DNA from 3 places in the Planococcus antarcticus DSM 14505 genome. Region 3 is predicted to be linked to each of the others. Evidence: riboswitches for the same ligand, from Rfam matches in the RefSeq annotation. Region 3 holds a riboswitch; each other region holds the start of a gene.
What was found. A riboswitch is a leader RNA that binds a small molecule or an ion and turns the genes downstream of it on or off. The one in region 3 is predicted to bind S-adenosylmethionine.
Positions count from the first base shown of each region.

Region 1: another riboswitch for S-adenosylmethionine. It lies ahead of BBH88_RS15210 (O-acetylhomoserine aminocarboxypropyltransferase/cysteine synthase family protein); the one in region 3 lies ahead of BBH88_RS06085 (methionine ABC transporter ATP-binding protein).
Region 2: another riboswitch for S-adenosylmethionine. It lies ahead of mtnK (S-methyl-5-thioribose kinase); the one in region 3 lies ahead of BBH88_RS06085 (methionine ABC transporter ATP-binding protein).

Region 1 covers NZ_CP016534.2:3,099,035-3,102,310, reverse strand. Annotated here, with positions in the region: gene BBH88_RS15215 (glycerol-3-phosphate acyltransferase) at 117-758, opposite strand; SAM riboswitch class I at 889-1,005, shown strand; gene BBH88_RS15210 (O-acetylhomoserine aminocarboxypropyltransferase/cysteine synthase family protein) at 1,104-2,396, shown strand; gene metX (homoserine O-acetyltransferase MetX) at 2,409-3,276, shown strand, end outside.
Region 2 covers NZ_CP016534.2:3,636,513-3,639,788, reverse strand. Annotated here, with positions in the region: gene mtnW (2,3-diketo-5-methylthiopentyl-1-phosphate enolase) at 1-584, opposite strand, end outside; SAM riboswitch class I at 660-769, opposite strand; SAM riboswitch class I at 1,319-1,471, shown strand; gene mtnK (S-methyl-5-thioribose kinase) at 1,547-2,737, shown strand; gene mtnA (S-methyl-5-thioribose-1-phosphate isomerase) at 2,734-3,276, shown strand, end outside.
Region 3 covers NZ_CP016534.2:1,223,958-1,227,233, forward strand. Annotated here, with positions in the region: gene gcvH (glycine cleavage system protein GcvH) at 1-197, shown strand, start outside; gene BBH88_RS06075 (ribonuclease M5) at 573-911, shown strand; gene BBH88_RS06080 (thioredoxin family protein) at 917-1,243, shown strand; SAM riboswitch class I at 1,330-1,434, shown strand; gene BBH88_RS06085 (methionine ABC transporter ATP-binding protein) at 1,523-2,548, shown strand; gene BBH88_RS06090 (methionine ABC transporter permease) at 2,541-3,209, shown strand; gene BBH88_RS06095 (MetQ/NlpA family ABC transporter substrate-binding protein) at 3,261-3,276, shown strand, end outside.

The DNA of each region.
Region 1 (3,276 bases), 1.9 Mb from region 3:
TGTACTATTCGATTCGTGAGTCTCACTTTATGGTGAAATAACAAAAAAGTCAAGGGAGTTTTTGAATTTTTTTCACAATCTTTAGAATAGACGAAGAAACAATCTAGAAATCCGACTCAGTTTGAGGTTGTAGTTTTCTTTCGGAAAACAGAAGATACTTTGTTTTCAGTGCCATCCTTTATTCGAATAATGTTTTCCCGATGTTTCCATGCGGCCATGGCAAACAGTATAGAGGCTATCAGCCATGGCCAGTTTCCGGAAGCAGGACCGAAAGCGATTACGAAATAAACTGCATATAGTACAAGTACACCAATGACCAGGTAGTTTGTCGCGAGCGAAACGCTGATCAATAATAGCAAGCCAAGTAAACCAAGTTTCCAGTCGAGGGCTACCATGACGCCTATAACGGAAGCGGTGCCTTTGCCTCCTTTAAAGTTCATATAGAAGGGGAAATTATGGCCAAAAACAACACCAGCACCGGCAACAAATAATAATGCCCATATCATTTCAGTTGAAAAACTACCTGATTCCAATAACAGGCGCAGACCTGCAACGGCAGCAAACCCTTTAAAAATATCAATAAATGCAACAAGCAAACCGTATTTCCAGCCCAGCACGATGGCAGCATTGGAAGCTCCGGAGTTTTTCACCCCTTCTTTTTTGACGTTCACCCCTGATAATGCTTGCGCTGCAAGGGATCCGTGAAAACAACCGATTACATAGCCTCCGATAAATAATAACAAAATCCAGATAAGCATACAGATTCCTCCTCTATTACTTGATAACGTTTGAGGAAAGAGAAGGTTTCGAAATTTTTTGACTAATACACTTGACAAAAAGCGCCATAGTTTTTATAATTCACAACAAGACGAAAAACCAAATCAAATACTCTTATCGAGAGTGGCGGAGGGATAGGCCCTGTGATGCCCGGCAACCAACAGACGATTCTGTCTGAAAAGGTGCTAATTCCTACAGAATCGATTGATAGGTTCTGATAGATAAGAGGAGGAAACTCCGTAATTTACGGCCCTCTTCTTAGCGAAGAGGGCTTTTTGTTGTCCTCTTCGGCAATATGTATCAATAAAAAACAGGGGGAATGGAAAATGACAAACTTAAAACCAGAAACATTATTGCTACACGGCGGGCAACAACCGGATCCAGCGACAGGGTCAAGAGGAGTGCCAATCTACAAAACCACTTCTTACGTCTTCAAGGATACACAACATGCACAGGATCTCTTCGGCCTGAAGGACACCGGCAATATCTATTCGCGCATCATGAATCCAACAGTTGATGTCTTTGAACAGAGAGTAGCATTATTAGAAGGCGGTACTGCAGCAGTTGCTCTTTCTTCGGGAATGGCTGCCATCGCATTCTCTATTTTAAATATTGCAGAAGCCGGCGATGAAATTGTAGCAGATAGTAGTCTGTATGGCGGCACTTACAATTTATTTGCGAACACCTTGCCGCGTTATGGCATCACGACCACATTCGTGGATGCTACAGATCCGGAAAATTTCAAAGCGGCAATTACAGAAAAAACCAAAGTTTTATTCGGTGAAATTATCGGCAACCCAAGCCTGAATGTCTTCGATGTAGAAAAGGTAGCAACAATTGCACATGAAAACGGAATTCCGTTATTGATTGATAACACATTTGCTTCTCCATACGGCAGCAATCCGATTGAATTTGGTGCAGATGTGGTTATTCATTCCGCTACGAAATGGATCGGCGGGCATGGCACAACGATTGGCGGGGTAGCCGTGGATGCTGGAACATTTAATTGGGATAATCCACGCTTCCCGAACTATACGCAGCCAGACGAATCGTATCACGGACTGCGTTATGGCATTGATGTGCCAGATGCGGCATTTGCGACAAAACTGCGCGTGCAACTATTGCGGGATTTTGGACCATCACTGAGTCCGGAAAGTGCGCATGCTTTTCTTCAAGGACTGGAGACGCTGCATTTGCGCATTCCGAAACATAGCAGCAATGCTCAGCTTATTGCGGATTATTTAAGGCAGCATCCACAAATCGAATGGGTCAATTTCTTAGGATTTGAAAATCATCCTTCCCATCAATTAGCGAAGAAATACTTGAAGAATGACGGATATGGCTCGATTGTCAATTTCGGTATCAAAGGCGGACGTGAAGCGGGCCGTAAAGTGATCGATAGCGTCAATCTCTGGTCGCATGTAGCCAATGTAGGAGATGCCAAATCGCTGATCATTCATCCGGCTTCCACCACGCATCAGCAGCTGAACGATGAAGAACTGAAATCATCCGGAGTAACGGAAGAGTTGATCCGCTTGTCTGTTGGGTTAGAAAACGCAGAAGATTTAATCGCCGATTTGGAGCAGGCGATACAGGTAGCCGTATTGGAAAACGTATAAGGAGGGATTTTCATGAAGACAGTATCCATCGGCTCTTTAACTCTGGATTCAACTGAGATTTTAAACGACGTAGAACTTGCATACGAACGTCTCGGAGACAAAAAAGCTCCGGCTATTCTGGTGTGCCATGCATTGACAGGCGACCAATATGCAATTGGCACAGAGGAAAATCCAGGGTGGTGGGCAGGATTAATCGGACCAGGCAAGCCGGTGGATACAACTGTTTTTCAAGTGATTACCTTCAACGTACTGGGCGGCTGCCATGGCTCGACTGGCCCATTATCAAAAAATCCGGAAACAGGAGAACCTTATCGTGCTGAGTTTCCAACACTGACCATACGTGATATGGTGCGGGCCGAATATCATGCCTTGAAAAAACTGGGGATCGACCATCTTGCCGGCGTGATAGGCGGCTCATTGGGTGGAATGAAAACCTTGGAATGGGGAAAATCGTATCCAGAATTTATTGATGCGGTTCTTCCTTTAGCTGTCACACCCTACTACGGCGATTACGGTGTTGCTTTTAACCATATCGGCATTTTGGCGATTGAGAATGATAGAGATTTCAACTCTGGAAATTATGAGGATTCGGCACTTTTAAAAGGATTTCAAGTAGCCAGAATGGCAGGCATGCTCACTTACCGCAGTGGCAATATGTTCAATCAGCGATTCGGACGCACCAGCGATGGCGATGAATTCAATGTACAGTCGTACTTGAATTATCAAGGTAAGAAATTGGCAGGGCGTTTTGATGCCAATAGCTATGTACTGCTGCTGAAAGCTATGAACACGCATGACATTCAAGATGCTGTTTTGGACATTCCTGTCTATTCCTTGTCCTTTACCCACGATTTACTTTATCCAAGTGAATTGATGGTTC
Region 2 (3,276 bases), 1.4 Mb from region 3:
AGCACTCGTTTGCCCGTGGTGATACGACTTTCGAATGGGGTCAGCGGATTATCGAATAAAATTTCATCGTCTTTAACAAGATCCACGCCGCCTAATGCCTGCTGGCGTAATTGAGCGGATAGAAAATCCATATCGCGACCGATGACACCTTTGAAAATACTCATGAGGAGCGGCCGTCCGCTTACCCTGAGTGTGTTGCGGATTTCTTCAATCCCGAAGCGCGGTCCAGGAAAATGGCTGAGCAGATCATGGCTGAAATCCAGGTCCAATAGCTTTACTTCGCCATCCAGTGACAATTTGCCGAAAACGGTGGTCAGGATGGCGGGCAAGTCAGCTGAGAAATTAACGCTTGGGTAGGCAATCGCAAGTTCTGCCTTTATCAGATCCGGCTTTAGTGGATGGCTATCTCTTTCGAATTCCTCGACGGAAACCACATTTCCCTTATGGTGTTTCAATTGTTCCTGTTCAAGCAGCGGCAAATCTGTCCAGGAACCGATAGTCAGTCCCAAAGCGATGCCTTCTGCCTTTTTTTCGAACGAACCAGGCTTTCCGTACACTTGATAAGTAGCGGTCAACACGCTCATTTGTTCCACACTCCCATATAAATTTTAAAAAATAAAAACCTCTTCAAATAAGAAGAGGTTAAGGGCGTTAACAACTTCTTATTTCTCAGCCATCGGTTCTGGCTGCAAGAATTAGCACCGTATCCATTATTGGACCGGTTGCCGGGTATCATAGGGCTTGTCCCTCCACCTGCTCTGAATAAGAAAGATATGAAATTGGGTAAGTCGGTTTTATAGGTTCAACGATTTCCGTGGTAAGACTAAACATCTGGTTCTGCAGAGAAGAAATCGCTTCAGACGGACGCTTTCCGCGGGCATGGCCTCTGCCGCTTCCTTTGCTGCGCTCAGTCCAGTGGCTCGTGCTCATGCTATTCCCGCAGGAGTCGCCGCCTTCCACTCTTTCTTCCAAGATATCATTAAAACATAATAAATATCAATGAATATAAAATCATTTTAAATATTACTTATTAGGAGATGGAGCAAACCAACGGAGACTCCTGCGGGAACAGCTCAGCGACATAAAAGAAATCCACTCGGGCGTTAAGCCCGAGTTAGTTCAGCGCAAGCCCGCGGAAAGCGTAGTTGGGTTGCGGAATCTCATATTGAATACAGTAAAGTAATTCTGATTATTTCATGCGCGTAGAAATCTGTCAACTCCGTTGTCGCAAAATTGGTTTTATTGAAAAATTGGATTGACAGCAAATTCTGAATCGTGATAGGATTCGTTTCATAACTCAATAGCAAGACAAGTAGTACTCTTATCAAGAGCTGGCAGAGGGATTTTGGCCCGATGACGCCCAGCAACCGACCGTAATACCGTTGTGAGACGGGGCGCTTTGGCGCCAGGGTGAAAATCCTGCAAGGCACGGTGCTAATTCCATCAGAAATTTATTTCTGAAAGATAAGAGGCATGGAATCTCTTATTCTGGCCTCTTTCTTTTTGAAAGAGGCTTTTTATATTGCAGATGAAAGGAAGATAAATGATGACTCTTACTGTTCCAACTACTTATAAGGCATTAACCGAAGCGACAGCCATCGCATTGGCGAAAACGGTCTACACATTTGACCACGCGGCTCAATTGACTTGCCGGGAAATCGGTGACGGCAATTTGAATTATGTTTTCCAAATCGAGGATACTGAAACAGGCAAACGGATAATTATCAAGCAGGCATTGCCCTATGCCAAAATCATAGGCGAAAGCTGGCCGCTGACATTGAAGCGTGCCACGATCGAAGCCAACGTCTTAAGAAAACACGGAGAATTTGTTCCATCATTGGTACCGGCTGTCTATGCGACGGATGAAGAGCTGGCCATTACCGTGATGGAGGATTTGTCCCACCTGGAGATTGTGCGGGAAGGCTTGATCAACGGACAGAATTTCCCGAGGTTGTCGAAGGATATTGGCGAATACCTGGCACTGACTTTATTCCATACATCGGATTACGGCTTGCATCCTTTTGAAAAAAAGCGCTTGGCCGCCGAGTTTTCCAATCCGGAGCTATGCAAAATTACAGAAGACCTCATTTTTACAGATCCGTTCTTCGACATCGATACCAATGATTACGAACCCCAGCTTCAGTCGGCGGCAGAAGCGATTTGGAGCGATCGGAAGCTGCAGCTGGAAGTTGCTAAATTAAAGAAAAGCTTTTTGACCGAATCGGAAGCCTTGCTGCACGGCGACCTTCACACAGGCAGTGTTTTTGCGAGCCAGACGGAAACCAAGGTAATTGATCCGGAGTTCGGTTTTTACGGTCCGATTGGGTTTGATGTCGGCTTGTTCCTAGCCAATCTGATTTTCCAGTCTATCACACGAGAAGGCGAGAATCGCCAAGTCATTGTGGATGATATTGGAAAGACATGGGAAGTATTCGCTTCTTCATTCGGCGAGTTATGGAACAAGCAGAGCGTTGAATCGTTCAGGGCGACAGAAGGCTACCTGGAGTATGTACTTGGTAAAGTACTGACAGATGCGACCGGTTTTGCAGGATGCGAATTGATCCGCCGGACAATCGGCTTGGCACATGTCAAGGACCTGGACAGCATCGAAGACACGGAAAAAAGAACCAGCTTCAAGAAGCAGGCGCTTGAGACTGGACGGGCTTTAATCCTGCAGGGTCAGCAGACAGCGTCAATTGACGATTTACTGGAAATTTTGGAGGAGGCGCGCAAATGAGTATTCCTTTGTCCATCAAATGGAATGGCCAGAAACTGACTATCCTGGATCAGCAAAAACTGCCGCATGCCATTGAATATTTGACGCTTGAAATTGTTGAAGACGTTTACGATGCGATTTTCTCATTGAAGGTTCGCGGTGCACCTGCGATTGGCATTACCGCAGCATACGGATTGGCCATCGGAGCCAAGCGGCATGACACGGATTCATTGGAAGCTTTTCAGCAATATGTCGAAAAAGATGCAGCGTATTTGAATTCCTCCAGGCCGACTGCGGTCAACCTCGGCTGGGCACTCAGCCGCCTGAAAGACAAGGTTCGGGAGGCAAAGAACGTACCGCAAGCAAAGCTGTTGCTGCTGGCGGAGGCAGTGGAAATCCACCAGGAAGATGAAGCGTCCTGCCGCAGCATCGGCGAGCATGCACTGGTGTTGCTACAGGGGCAAACGCGGGTCATGACCATCTGTAACGCTGGTTCGGTTGCCACTGCGAAATACGGCACTGCGTTAGCACCGTTTCATCTTGGTAGCGAGCGTGGTCGC
Region 3 (3,276 bases):
TTAAAACAGTTTCGGAATTGTATGCGCCACTCAGCGGAAAAGTGATAGAAGTCAACTCGGAGCTTGAAGACAGTCCAGAATTTGTGAATGAGTCCCCTTATGAGCAGGCTTGGATGGTTGTTATTGAAGCCCCTTCTGAAGAAGAAGTCAATGAACTGATGACAGCAGATCAATACAAAGAGATGACCAACGAGTAATCCCTGGAAAGCGCCTGTGTTTTGGCGCTTTTTTTTATTGCCGGCTAGCAGTATGCAGAGGGTTCTTTTGTATGCGGTCTTGCTAAACAACGGCTGCAATGCTTGGACAAGTCGTAAAAATGGACTATGAGCTTTTTCACTGGTATTTTTAAAGTAAATAGGGTGAGCTACTAATTTGTGAAGAACGATTCCGCCAAAGATATTCTACAAACTAGCTGACTTTGTCGTTTACGTTGCTCATTTGGAGTCTCCACGGATTTATTATTCAAAGACGCTTAAAAAAGAGCATTAGACTATGGAAAACCAATTACTCCAGCATCGTTTGCCTGAGGCGATATCTTCTTTCTAAATTCTATATTCGATGGGGTGAGTGTTTTGGGAAAAGTGATTGTTGTGGAAGGCATCAGCGATAAGTCGAGAATTGCGCCACTCATTGCAGAACCCGTGACGATTCTTTGCACAAATGGTACAGTAAGTGCAACTAGACTTGAGGAATTATTGTTGCCGTATGAAAGTCAGGACATTATCATATTGGTGGATGCCGATTCTTCGGGAGAAAAGTTGCGGAAGTTGGTCAAACGCGAATTTCCTGAAGCCCGTCATTTTTACATCAACCGGAACTATAAGGAAGTCGCGGCAACGCCGCTTCGGATACTGATGGATGTGCTCATCACAGCGAATGTCCAGGTCAAAAAGCTATTGATAGAGGGATGAAGAAGATGAAGGAATGGACGCATAAAGAATGGATCAAAGAAAAAAATACTAATCACATCACAGCGTTTTACCTATACGCGCCAATGTGCGGAACTTGCCAGGTTGCTGCGAGGATGTTATCGGTCGTCATGGAATTATTGCCAAATCTACAGATTGGCAAAGCAAACTTGAACTACATTCAGGAAATTGCGGACCTTTATGAAGTGGAGAGTGTACCATGCTTGCTAATAACGGAGGATGGGATATTGAAGGAAAAGATTTATGCTTTCCATTCAGTTCCTTATTTGTATGACAAGTTAAAATCTGTTGACGAATACAGCCGGTCATGGTAAATTAGTTTTCTGATAAAAAAATGTAAGCGACCATCTAAAGTCGAGAAAGTATACTTTTTATGCTCTCCAACAATTTCATATCGAAACTCTTATTAAGAGTGGTGGAGGGAAGTGCCCTATGAAGCCCGGCAACCGTCATGAAAATGAAATGGTGCCAAATCACACAGAGCGAAAGCTTTGGAAGATGAGAGATTGGTTTCCGTATACTATACGTTTGCCCTTCTGCTCAGTTATGCGCGGAAGGGTTTTTTATTTCTAAAATTTAGGGGTGTTCATGGAATGATTGAATTGAAAAAAGTGACGAAAAAATTCGATGCGGGAAAAACGGTTCTGACGGCCGTTGACCAGGTCGACCTATCCATCTCCGCTGGTGAAGTATTCGGCATCATCGGATACAGTGGAGCCGGTAAAAGTACGTTGATCCGACTGTTGAACGGATTAGAAAAACCGACTTCAGGAACGGTGGAAATCAATGAACAGACGATTACAGCGATCAAAGGCGGAGAATTGCGCAAAGCCCGCCAGAAGGTCAGCATGATTTTCCAGCATTTTAATTTGTTGTGGTCCCGTACGGTAAAAGAGAATATCGAGTTTCCGCTTGAGATTGCTGGTGTGGCAAAAGCGCAACGGGGCAAACGGGTTCAGGAACTGATTGAACTGGTTGGTTTAACAGACCGTGAAAATGCTTATCCATCCGAGCTTTCAGGTGGACAGAAACAGCGCGTTGGTATTGCCCGAGCACTGGCAAACGATCCCGAAGTGTTGTTATGTGACGAAGCGACATCTGCGCTCGATCCGGAAACAACAGATGCCATTCTTGATTTGCTAGTCGATATCAACAAACGATTGGGATTGACAATTGTTTTGATAACCCATGAAATGCATGTCATCCGGAAAATCTGTCACCGTGTGGCAGTGATGGAAGGTGGCCGAGTTGTTGAAATGGGCGACGTCTTGAATGTTTTCCAATCGCCGAAAGAGAAAATCACCAAACGTTTTGTTGCCCAGGTGACCGATACAGGAGATTCGCAGGAAACCATCAAAAATCTGCGGGAATTGTATCCGACAGGTGAATTGGTAAAATTAGTTTTCGTTGGTGATCAAACCGAACAGCCGATTCTAACGAAATTGATCCGCAGCCATTCTACGGAAGTCAATATAGTCCAAGGCAATATTTCACACACACAGCGAGGCGCGTACGGAACCTTGATCTTGCAGCTCAAGGGTTCTCCAGCAGAGATTGAAGAAGCACTGACATTTCTTCGCTCAGAAGATATTCAGGCGGAGGTGATTCACAATGATTGATTCTTTATTCCCGAATGTAGATTGGGACAGCATGTGGGAGGCCACTCTTGAAACACTGTATATGACGGCATTGTCGACATTATTTACATTTATTATTGGTCTAGCCCTCGGAATTTTATTGTTTTTGACAGCGCCCAAACAATTATGGGCAAACAAAGTGGTCAATTGGCTAACGGGAGCATTCGTTAATATTTTCCGGTCGATTCCCTTTATTATCCTGATTATTTTATTGATTCCTTTTACTTTGTTCCTAATGGGTTCAATTCGTGGACCCAACGCGGCTTTGCCAGCATTAATCATCGGATCAGCTCCTTTTTATGCGCGTATGGTACTGATTGCATTAAAGGAAATTGACAAAGGTGTCATTGAAGCAGCTCGTTCAATGGGCGCAACGACTGGTACTATCATTTGGAAGGTGCTGTTGCCCGAATCGAAACCGGCACTGATTTCCGGGATTACGGTCACGGCTATTGCATTGGTCGGCTATACGGCCATGGCAGGCATCATAGGTGCGGGCGGCCTTGGAACGTTGGCTTTCCTAGACGGATTTCAGCGTAGCCGTGAAGATGTCACTTTGATGGCGACGATTTTAATCCTAATTATTGTCTTTATCATTCAATACATTGGCGATTTAGTAACAATAAAAGCTGATAAACGGTAATAGCGGAATTTCCGTGAATATATAAAACACAACAAAAGGGAGAGATTCAACATGAAGAAATTTGTAG